One region of the Sporosarcina sp. NPDC096371 genome, then DNA from elsewhere that is predicted to be linked to it. Evidence: riboswitches for the same ligand, from Rfam matches in the RefSeq annotation. Region 1 holds a riboswitch; each other region holds the start of a gene.

Region 1 (3,278 bases):
ATAATCCCAATATAGATTGGTGCTTCGATATGTTTTGTTGCCTCATACAAATCGATAATTTTCTCCGGGCTATAAATCGGCTGCGTAATAAAATAATCAGCTCCAGCCTCAATTTTCTTCTCCATCCTTTGCACAGCTCGATCGATTTGACGCACATTTGGATTAAACGCCGCCGCCACTGTAAAGGATGTTTTCTGTTGCAATGACTTACCTGACCATGAAATCCCCTCATTGAACTGCTTAATCATTGTAATCAATTCAAAAGAAGTCATATCGAAAACAGATGTTGCGCCAGGGAAATCACCAATTTTCGTTGGATCTCCTGTAATCGCCAGTAATTCTGTAATGCCCATTGTATGCAAGCCCATGAGATGCGACTGCAAACCAATGAGATTCCGGTCTCGGCATGTCACATGGACAAGTGGTGTTGCACCTATTCTTTGTTTAACGAGTGATCCCATCGATGCATTACAAATTCGCGGAGATGCCAAGGAATTATCAGCTAACGTAATGGCATCGACACCTGCATCATGTAATGCCTGCGCCCCTTCAAAAAACTTCGCCGTATTTAAATGCTTCGGCGCATCCAGCTCAACAATAATCGAATGCCTCTTTTTCACTGTTTCAAGCAAAGTCGGTTTGTCAAGATCCCTCGACGCTGTGACGTTCACTTTCACTTTGTGCTGTTTCACTTGTTTGTCTTGCACATGCGCACGATTCGTTAGCCCCTCTACCAGTGCACGAATATGGGCTGGCGTCGTACCACAACATCCCCCTAATAGCCCAACACCCTCCTTACGGAAATGAAGCGCCAGTTTACCGAAATAATCAGGTTCGTTTTCATATGTCAATTTCCCATCCGTATAACTAGGGAAACTAGCATTTGGATACACTGCCAATAAGGCATGCTTTGGCAACGGCACCCCCTCTAAAGCTTGCAACATATGGTAAGGTCCTAATCCACAGTTGACGCCCACAACGTCTGCCCCTAGCGCCTCCAACTGTTGCAAAGCATCCGCCAATGCCAAGCCATTTTGTAACACACCTGCTTCATGCATAGAAACATTCGTAATGATTGGGATATCCGTCTCCTGACGCGCAATGCTGAGCACCGTTGTTAATTCATCAAAATCATAATACGTCTCCAAGAGAATCCCATCCACACCTTCAGAAAGTAGGCATTTCAGCTGCGCTCTGAAACTACGCTCAATCTCTTCCTTCGTGCCAATCAGTGTTTTTGAACCATGGATGCCACCAATTGTCCCAAGGATAAATGTATTTTCACCGGCAGCTCGTTTCGCAATTTCAACGGCAGCCTTATTGATTGCCTCTACACGATCTTCCAATCCATAGCGCGCTAACTTTATATAGTTGGCGCCATATGTATTCGTTTGAATGACATCTGCCCCCGCCTCAATATAGGCTTGGTGAACATGAAGCACTTGTTCAGGATGCGTCAAATTTAGCTCCTCAAAACAACGGTCCACTCCATTTGTGTAAAGCAGTGTGCCCATCGCTCCATCACCAATCAAAATACGTTCTTTCATCGCCTCTAGTAAATTCACCAACTGTATATCCCCTCTCTAGTTCCCTTGTTTATATGTTCTGTTTCAGAAATCTTTATAGAAACAAAAAAGCCTTCTCCTCTGGTTGAATAAAGGAAGAAGACTCTCATTTGAATAAGTCTATTCCTCATCTATCAAGTCAATTGCTCAACTTGCTGGAATTAGCACCGTACCAACTATGGTGGTTGCTGAGGTGTCAACGGGCCAGTCCCTATACCTCTCTAGATAAGAAAAACTATTAAATTGTTTTTATCAATTACGCCTCGGCGTAATTGCGTCCAGATTTTGAATTGTGCCCACAGGACGTGGGTATGCAGTCGTTGCGACAGGACGTCGCGAACTTAGACTGCCTGCAATTCAAAATCTGTGACATCCGCCGGAGGCTTTAACAAGGAGGAATTGAACTTCATTCCTCCCCACTCAACCGAGGTTTAAACCACGGTTGAATTAAGTTAAATTTCTATTATTGACAACCTTACGCTATTCCCCGAAAATTTGCAATACCTTTTTTGGGAAGTAATGAAATAATTCGCTACATTAGAATATGGAATAATTAGTTCCATTGGACCCACTCCGCCGCTCTGGGATGCCACTCACCAAGCATTTACCGAAAATGTGTTAAGATTAACAATAGATTTATAATTGAAAGGCGGATGCACAATGGAAAAAATAATCCCAGTAAAATTGACTTCCCTTACAACAAAAGGTGGCTGCGGCTGTAAAATTGGTCCTGCTGACTTAGCACAAGTATTACGCAGTCTTCCCGCTGCCACGCCAAATCCGAATGTACTCGTCGGTCTCGACACAAGTGATGATGCAGGTGTTTACAAACTGACAGACGACATCGCAATGGTACAGACACTGGACTTTTTCACGCCCATTGTTGACGACCCTTACGATTTCGGACAAATTGCTGCAACCAATGCCATTAGCGATGTCTATGCCATGGGGGGCACACCTCTCACTGCCCTCAATATCGTTGCTTTCCCTATCGCTACGTTAGATAAAGACATCCTCGCGGCGATTTTACGTGGAGCTGGCGATAAATTACAAGAAGCGGGTGTCACACTTGTTGGTGGTCATTCCATCGATGATCAAGAACCTAAATTCGGACTTGCCGTCACGGGTGTCGTTCATCCCGATAAAGTACGGACAAACGCAGGTGCCAAGCCCGGCGACAAACTATTATTAACAAAACCGATTGGAGTTGGTATTTACACGACGTCATTGAAAAATGGGTTATTGTCTGAAGACGAAGTTGTTGAAGTGACAAAAGTGATGACCACGCTCAACAAAACTACCGCTGAAACAATGGCCAACTACGATGTCCACGCCGCCACAGATGTGACAGGATTCGGTTTACTCGGACATACATCTGAAATGGCGAAAGCAAGTAATGTCGGCATTCACATACAAGCCAACCAAGTGCCCGTCCTACCACGTACAAGAGAACTTGCTGAAGCTGGCAAGATACCTGGAGGCACAAAAAATAACTTTGCCCACGTAGCAGAAAGTGTGACTTATTCGGATACACTAGATCAAATGGATCGCTGGATTTTATGTGATGCTGTAACTTCTGGTGGATTACTCATTGCAGTAGCAGAGCAAGAAGCCATTAAACTCTTGGACGAACTCCAACAACAAGGTGTCGATGCACGGATTATTGGAGAAGTAACCGAGGAAAACAAAGGGCATATCATCGTTTCATAATTT
Region 2 (3,278 bases), on a different contig from region 1:
TGATGTTCGTCCCGAAAAAAGGGTTGGATGATATTCCGGTCGATCAAGTGACTTTTAATAAGTGGTTGGCTGCAGTATTGGCGTTTATTGTCGGAATTGGGGCAGGAGTTGTCGGCGCAGCCGGAGCGTTCATTCTTGTGCCAATTATGCTTGTCGTCTTGAAAATCCCGACGCGCATGACAATTGCAACGTCACTCGCGATTACGTTCATCTCTTCCATCGGGTCGACAATCGGTAAGATAACGACGGACCAAGTACTTTATGGGCCCGCGGTTATTATGATTATTGCAAGTATACTGGCGGCACCCCTTGGAGCGAAAGTTGGACAAAAGATAAATACGAAAGTATTGCAGTGGCTATTGGCCATTCTTATTTTGGGGACGGCTATTAAAATTTGGCTAGATTTTTAAATAAACGAAAAAAACGGTTTCGCCAAATGATGGTGCGGACCGATTTTTTCGTTGTTAACTATTTCTTTTTAAATACTGCCAACACCCGTTTTTCACTACCGTTCTTCATCCGCTGGAAATTCTCGATATGTTTCCAAATGGCAAGCATGAATAATAAAGTCGCAACGACAACGGGCCAGTAGCCGTCTGACCAAAATGCTAGGGCGAAGAATGTCACATATAGCATTAGAACTCCGAACACAAGAAAATCTGTCACAATCGCTACAATAACCAACAACGTAAATGCAACGAGTCCGAAGCGCCAATCAAGGGCAAGGAGCACGCCAATGATAGTCGCCGTTCCTTTACCGCCATTGAACTGCATGTAAAAAGGAAAGTTATGCCCAATGACCGTTGCGGCACCTGCGGCGAATAATAACAATGAAATCTGATCGGTCGGCAATCCTGCGTTTACTACGATTCTGTGTGCAAGTATTATAGCCAGTACACCTTTTCCGATGTCTATCGCTGCAACGAGCGCACCAAACTTTTTCCCTAGCACAATTGTGGCGTTCGAAGCGCCCGCATTTTTAACCCCAGTTTCTTTTAGATTAATGCCTGAAATCATCTGTGCAACAACCGAACCATGCAGGCATCCAATTGCATAGCCCAAAATAATGACGCTTACAATCCACAACCACATAACAATTCCTCCAAATGAATGATTACTTAAATTATAGCATTTTGAATTAAATATAAGTTTCAGAAAAGATTTTCAATAAACACTTGACATTGTATTGGGAATTCACCTATACTACTCCACAAGATGAAAAACTAAATCTATCAAACTCTTATCAAGAGCGGCGGAGGGACTAGGCCCTGCGATGCCCGGCAACCGGCAAGTGACCAACTTGCACAGGTGCTACTTCCTACAGATTCGTGCAAACGGTCTGAAAGATAAGAGGAGGAATAAGCGAAAGCATAACCCTCTTCTTAAGCGAAGGGGGTTATTTCTTTTTTCCAAAAATATCCCCGACGCCTCCGCATACAATCACCTTAAAAAAATACTGGAGGTAATGACAATGACAAAACTTCAACCTGAAACGCTTCTACTACACGGTGGGCAAGTGCCAGACCCAGTAACGGGATCACGTGCAGTACCTATCTACAAAACGAGTTCATTCGCATTCCGAGACACGGAGCATGCACAAAATCTATTTGCTTTGAAAGAACCAGGTAATATTTATAGTCGTATTATGAATCCGACAGTCGATGTGTTTGAAAAGCGCGTTGCTTTACTAGAAGGGGGAACGGCGGCAGTTGCATTATCTTCGGGAATGGCAGCGATTGCGTTTTCAATTTTAAATATCGCAGGCGCTGGTGATGAAATTGTCGCAGCAAGCAATTTATATGGCGGTACGTATAACTTGTTTGCCGTGTCACTTCCACGCTATGGCATCAATGTGAAATTTGTGGATGCAACAGATCCTGAAAACTTCCGTGCGGCTATTACGGATAAAACAAAAGCAGTTTTTGCTGAAACGATTGGCAACCCAAGCCTTCATGTTCTTGATATTGAAGCTGTTGCCAACATTGCACATGAGAATGGACTTCCGTTGCTAATTGATAATACATTCCCGTCACCGTATGGTTCGAATCCGATCGACTACGGGGCAGACGTTGTCATTCATTCTGCAACGAAATGGATTGGCGGACATGGGACGTCAATCGGTGGTATCGCTGTCGACGCTGGAAAATTTGACTGGACACAAGGGAGGTTCCCTGGGTTTACTGAGCCGGATGAAACGTATCATGGGCTTCGTTATGGGATTGACGCGGCAGGTGCGGCATTTGCGACAAAACTACGTGTGCAGGCATTGCGTGACTTTGGACCATGCCTGAGCCCAGACAATGCATTCGCTTTCTTGCAAGGTCTTGAAACATTACATTTACGAGTGGAAAAACATAATGAAAATGCTATGAAAGTGGCAAATTATTTGAAGCAGCATCCGTCTGTGGAATGGGTAACGTATACAGGTCATCAAGACCACCCATCACATAGTAACGCGGAAAAGTATTTGAAAAATGGTTTCGGCTCGATTATCGTTTTCGGTATTAAAGGGGGGCGTGAAGCGGGTCGTAAGTTGATTGATAACGTTACGATTTGGTCGCATGTTGCCAATGTGGGAGATGCAAAATCACTTATTATTCACCCAGCTTCAACGACGCATCAGCAATTGTCGGCTGAAGATCTTGAAAATGCAGGTGTAAAAGAGGAATTGATTCGCTTGTCTGTTGGGCTTGAATCGATTGATGATATCATTGCGGATCTTGCGCAGGCGATTGACAAGGCCGCGCCGGTTATCGCGTGAGACGGATTGGATGAAAAAGAAGGAGCGTGACGAACATGGGGACAGGAATTGTGAACATTGGGAATCTACGATTGGAGTCGGGCATTCTATTGGAAAATGTCCAGCTAGCCTATGAAAGAATAGGCAGACCTGAGGCGCAAACTGTCCTTGTTTGCCACGCATTGACGGGAAATCAGTATACAGTCGGGACGACAGAAGATCCAGGCTGGTGGAGTGGCCTTGTGGGTCGAGGAAAGAGTATTGATACTAGCAAGTATTCCGTCATTTCTTTTAATAGTCTTGGAGGTTGCGAGGGGTCAACTGGGCCAACAACTGTTAATCCATCTACGGGTGAATTGTATGGTGACTTATTTCCAGAGGTAACAATCCGGGATATGGTACATGCGGAACGTAAGGCACTGACGGAGTTGGGGATCCGGCGACTGCGAGCAGTTATTGGTGCGGCACTGGGGGGCATGCAGGTACTTGAATGGGGCATCTTATATGCAGAGGATATGGATCTTCTCATACCAATGGC
Region 3 (3,278 bases), on a different contig from region 1:
GACAAAACGACTACGTGGTTGTCTCTTTGCATCTTGTAGTACTTCATCAATAAACATTAAAGACTCTTCTTCAGTGTTCGGCCCCCACGGTTGGTATTTACAGACACTTTCCATAGATGCATATTTATGTACATCGGGCCAATCACCCTTCACCATTTCCCTCAATTGAATTCGATTTTCAGATTGCTGTTCATCCATATACTCTATTCCTTTCTTATACATTTCCATAATTGCTTGAATGAACAAAGAAGCACAAAGTACATGATCTGTACGTAGTGCTTCTTTGTTGCTTCAACCATTTTCTTGCAGTTAATAACCATTTCAATCAGTTTTTTCTTGTTTCTCTTCCGACTTTGGATTCATCCAGAAGCGAGCCATAGGCTGTTCTGCGTTCGCCAATAGTTTTGCTAGATAAGCGGCTGTCATCGTATAGCTGTGTTCTAATTTCTCGGTTAAAACATTGGTGCGTTCATACAGTAGGCTACGGAGATGATCTAATTGCCTACCCATTTTCTCCGTCACGCCTTCTTGATTGACCAGTCTGCTAATAACATCTTTTTGGGCATTCTCTTGCCGTAAAATTAATTTAGCTAATTGTTGTTGTTGGTCCAACTGCCTAGTCATTTTTACCGCCATATTGTTCGTTGATTCGCTAATCGTATCCACTTGCATTTTGAATTCCTTGTCTACTGCATGTTTATCCTCCAATATCTGATGGAGTTCTTGCTGTTTCTTATCCAGCTTCGTCAACGATTTTGAGACATTTTTTTCAAATTGCCCATGTCGTGAATCATTGTCTTGCAGTTCTTTTACACGGTTACGAACGTTATTTAATTGATTCGACTGGTTCTTTGTTTGTTGTTTGAGGAGCATTTCCAGGTCGCTGATATGACGATTAAGTGAAGCATTCGCTTCCTGTTGCTCCTGCATCCATTCCGCTAACGTATCTATTTTAGAATGGCCTTGATTTTGCGCTACTATTGCTGCATCATTTTTAAAAACATCTGGGTGCTCATCACTATTCATAAACAACCCCATTTGCCCAACCTCCTCGTCATACTATCTTATGCAACTTGCGACAAGGTGGTCATTGAGCAGTTATGCCCATTCAAACGGTGTCTCTTGATAGACGTAATAATTCAACCAGTTGGAAAAGAGCAGGTGAGTATGGGAGCGCCATGTATTTAATGGTTCTTTGTTTGGATCGTTATTTGGAAAATAATTTTCTGGCATGTCAATATCGACACCTTTTTGGATATCACGTGCATACTCTTCCGCAAGTGTCGTGGCGTCATATTCAAAATGACCCGTAATCATAATGTGTTTAGCATCGTTAGAAATGATGATGAACGCACCAGCATCCTCAGACTTCGCCAGTAGATGCAAACGCTTATCATTTTCGATTTCTTCCACAGAAACAGCTGTGTAACGTGAATGTGGCGCTCTAAATTCATCATTAAACCCACGTGCCAAATCGATGGTTGGGTCTGATAGACGATGAGTAAAGACTCCTGAGCATTTCTTCGGCAAGGTAAATTTATCAATTCCATAATGGTGATACAATGCTGCCTGTGCGCCCCAACAAATATGTAAAACAGACGTCACATTTTCTTTAGTCCAGTCCATAATCTGTGTCATTTCATCCCAATAATTCACATCTTCAAACTGTAAATGCTCAATTGGCGCACCCGTAATGATCATGCCATCAAAACGTCGATGTTTGATATGTTCAAATGTAGTATAAAAATTGTCTAAGTGAGACTTGCTAACGTTTTTCGATTCATGCGTGGCCATATTCATAAACGTCACATTGACCTGCAACGGTGTATTGCCCAATAAGCGCAGAAGTTGCAATTCTGTGCGCTCTTTTTCCGGCATTAAATTCAAAATAATAATATTCAATGGTCGGATGTCTTGAGACGTTGCACGGTTCTCATCCATGACAAATATTTTTTCCTTTTTTAATAATTCCCCAGCCGGCAATCTTTCAGGTATGTTGATTGGCATAAGATTTCTCTCCCTTTTCAGTATATTATGTATGCATTTTAAGCATAAAAAAACCCTCTTTTCTATAGGATAAGAAAGGAGGATTTGCGTTACGCTCACAGTTCTTATCTCTCAAGAAAAAAATCTTGATGGAGGTAGCACCTTTCTGACAATGTCAGAGGTTGCTGAAGCTTCATCGGGCCATTTCCCTCAGCTTCTCTTGATAAGAATATTCAATTAGATTCCATTATACTATTAAACTTTTTATTGTAAACAGTCTTTTTATTTTCTCAGGGCGATATCGGCTATATTTTCCAACTAACTGCGAGGAGCTTACAACCATTTGCGCAAACTCTCCACCCAACTTAAAATCGCTTTTCGACAATACAAGAAGTTAACACCATTTTGACATGATCACCGTCATGATTATTTCTTTTCAAACAAACCTGTTAGTCCTATTTCCAATGTTTTTCATGCTTCTATCTCCGAATAGAACAACCATTTCAGAGCCATATTAACATGGTACTACATGTTGGAAAGGAGTTTTTTTCATGGGAAGAGACAACAAACAAGGTAGCACCAACAATTCGCGTTCGTTACCCCAAACACCGAAAAGGCAAAAGATTCAACCGGGAGATATGCAAGAGGAGATTGCTCGCGAGTTTGAGGAATTGAGCAGTCTTAGACCGAAGCGAGAGCGAATGAATCCAAACGAGCGGAAAAGAAAGTGAATCATTTTTTGCGTTGATAGCGCCTAACCTACCATGAAAAAAACGATACCCCGCGCAGCGAAATAGGCTGTGTGGGGTATTATTTCATCCCCTGTAATCACTCGGGATGCTCCCTTCCTTCTCTACATCCACAGGCCAGGAGATAATTGTTGTGCTATCCCATACATTTTGACTTTCAATCTCCATCAACATCTGTGAAATGCTTTCATCGAGTGCTTCTTTACTCAACGCTTCGACCAGATTTTGCGGATTCGCATAAGGTTCACCCGGACATTCTAGCAAACCATCTGTTGTCATGAAAATGAGATTTGTCCCTTTTCTCAATTCCCTTGTCCCAGATGAGTAGCATGGAACAGTTTTTTCAAATGTATTCACTTGCCCAATCCACTCGAAGAACTGTCTTTGATTCAGTTGAAATTGGTTGAGAGCAATTAGTTCTGGATGCAATAAATAGACCAGGCAGTCTCCGACGGAAAACCACCATATATAGTTATCTTTCCTTACAACGACAAGACAAGCTGTCTCTCCTGTAACATGTCTACATGCAGCCAAAAATTCATC

The links. A riboswitch is a leader RNA that binds a small molecule or an ion and turns the genes downstream of it on or off. The one in region 1 is predicted to bind S-adenosylmethionine.
Region 2: linked by a shared signal. The riboswitch ahead of ACIQ0H_RS06930 (O-acetylhomoserine aminocarboxypropyltransferase/cysteine synthase family protein) and the one ahead of ACIQ0H_RS20655 (bifunctional homocysteine S-methyltransferase/methylenetetrahydrofolate reductase) in region 1 are both predicted to bind S-adenosylmethionine.
Region 3: linked by a shared signal. The riboswitch ahead of metA (homoserine O-acetyltransferase MetA) and the one ahead of ACIQ0H_RS20655 (bifunctional homocysteine S-methyltransferase/methylenetetrahydrofolate reductase) in region 1 are both predicted to bind S-adenosylmethionine.

What each region holds. Positions count from the first base shown of each region.
Region 1 is NZ_JBIWFE010000012.1:45,080-48,357, reverse strand. Features, by position in the region: gene ACIQ0H_RS20655 (bifunctional homocysteine S-methyltransferase/methylenetetrahydrofolate reductase) at 1-1,565, opposite strand, end outside; SAM riboswitch class I at 1,690-1,797, opposite strand; gene selD (selenide, water dikinase SelD) at 2,226-3,275, shown strand.
Region 2 is NZ_JBIWFE010000002.1:197,095-200,372, forward strand. Features, by position in the region: gene ACIQ0H_RS06920 (sulfite exporter TauE/SafE family protein) at 1-410, shown strand, start outside; gene ACIQ0H_RS06925 (glycerol-3-phosphate acyltransferase) at 469-1,092, opposite strand; SAM riboswitch class I at 1,238-1,353, shown strand; gene ACIQ0H_RS06930 (O-acetylhomoserine aminocarboxypropyltransferase/cysteine synthase family protein) at 1,472-2,761, shown strand; gene ACIQ0H_RS06935 (homoserine O-acetyltransferase family protein) at 2,797-3,278, shown strand, end outside.
Region 3 is NZ_JBIWFE010000003.1:195,749-199,026, reverse strand. Features, by position in the region: gene ACIQ0H_RS09670 (GNAT family N-acetyltransferase) at 1-222, opposite strand, end outside; gene ACIQ0H_RS09665 (hypothetical protein) at 322-1,038, opposite strand; gene metA (homoserine O-acetyltransferase MetA) at 1,099-2,007, opposite strand; SAM riboswitch class I at 2,109-2,216, opposite strand; gene ACIQ0H_RS09655 (hypothetical protein) at 2,538-2,717, shown strand; gene ACIQ0H_RS09650 (PP2C family serine/threonine-protein phosphatase) at 2,802-3,278, opposite strand, start outside.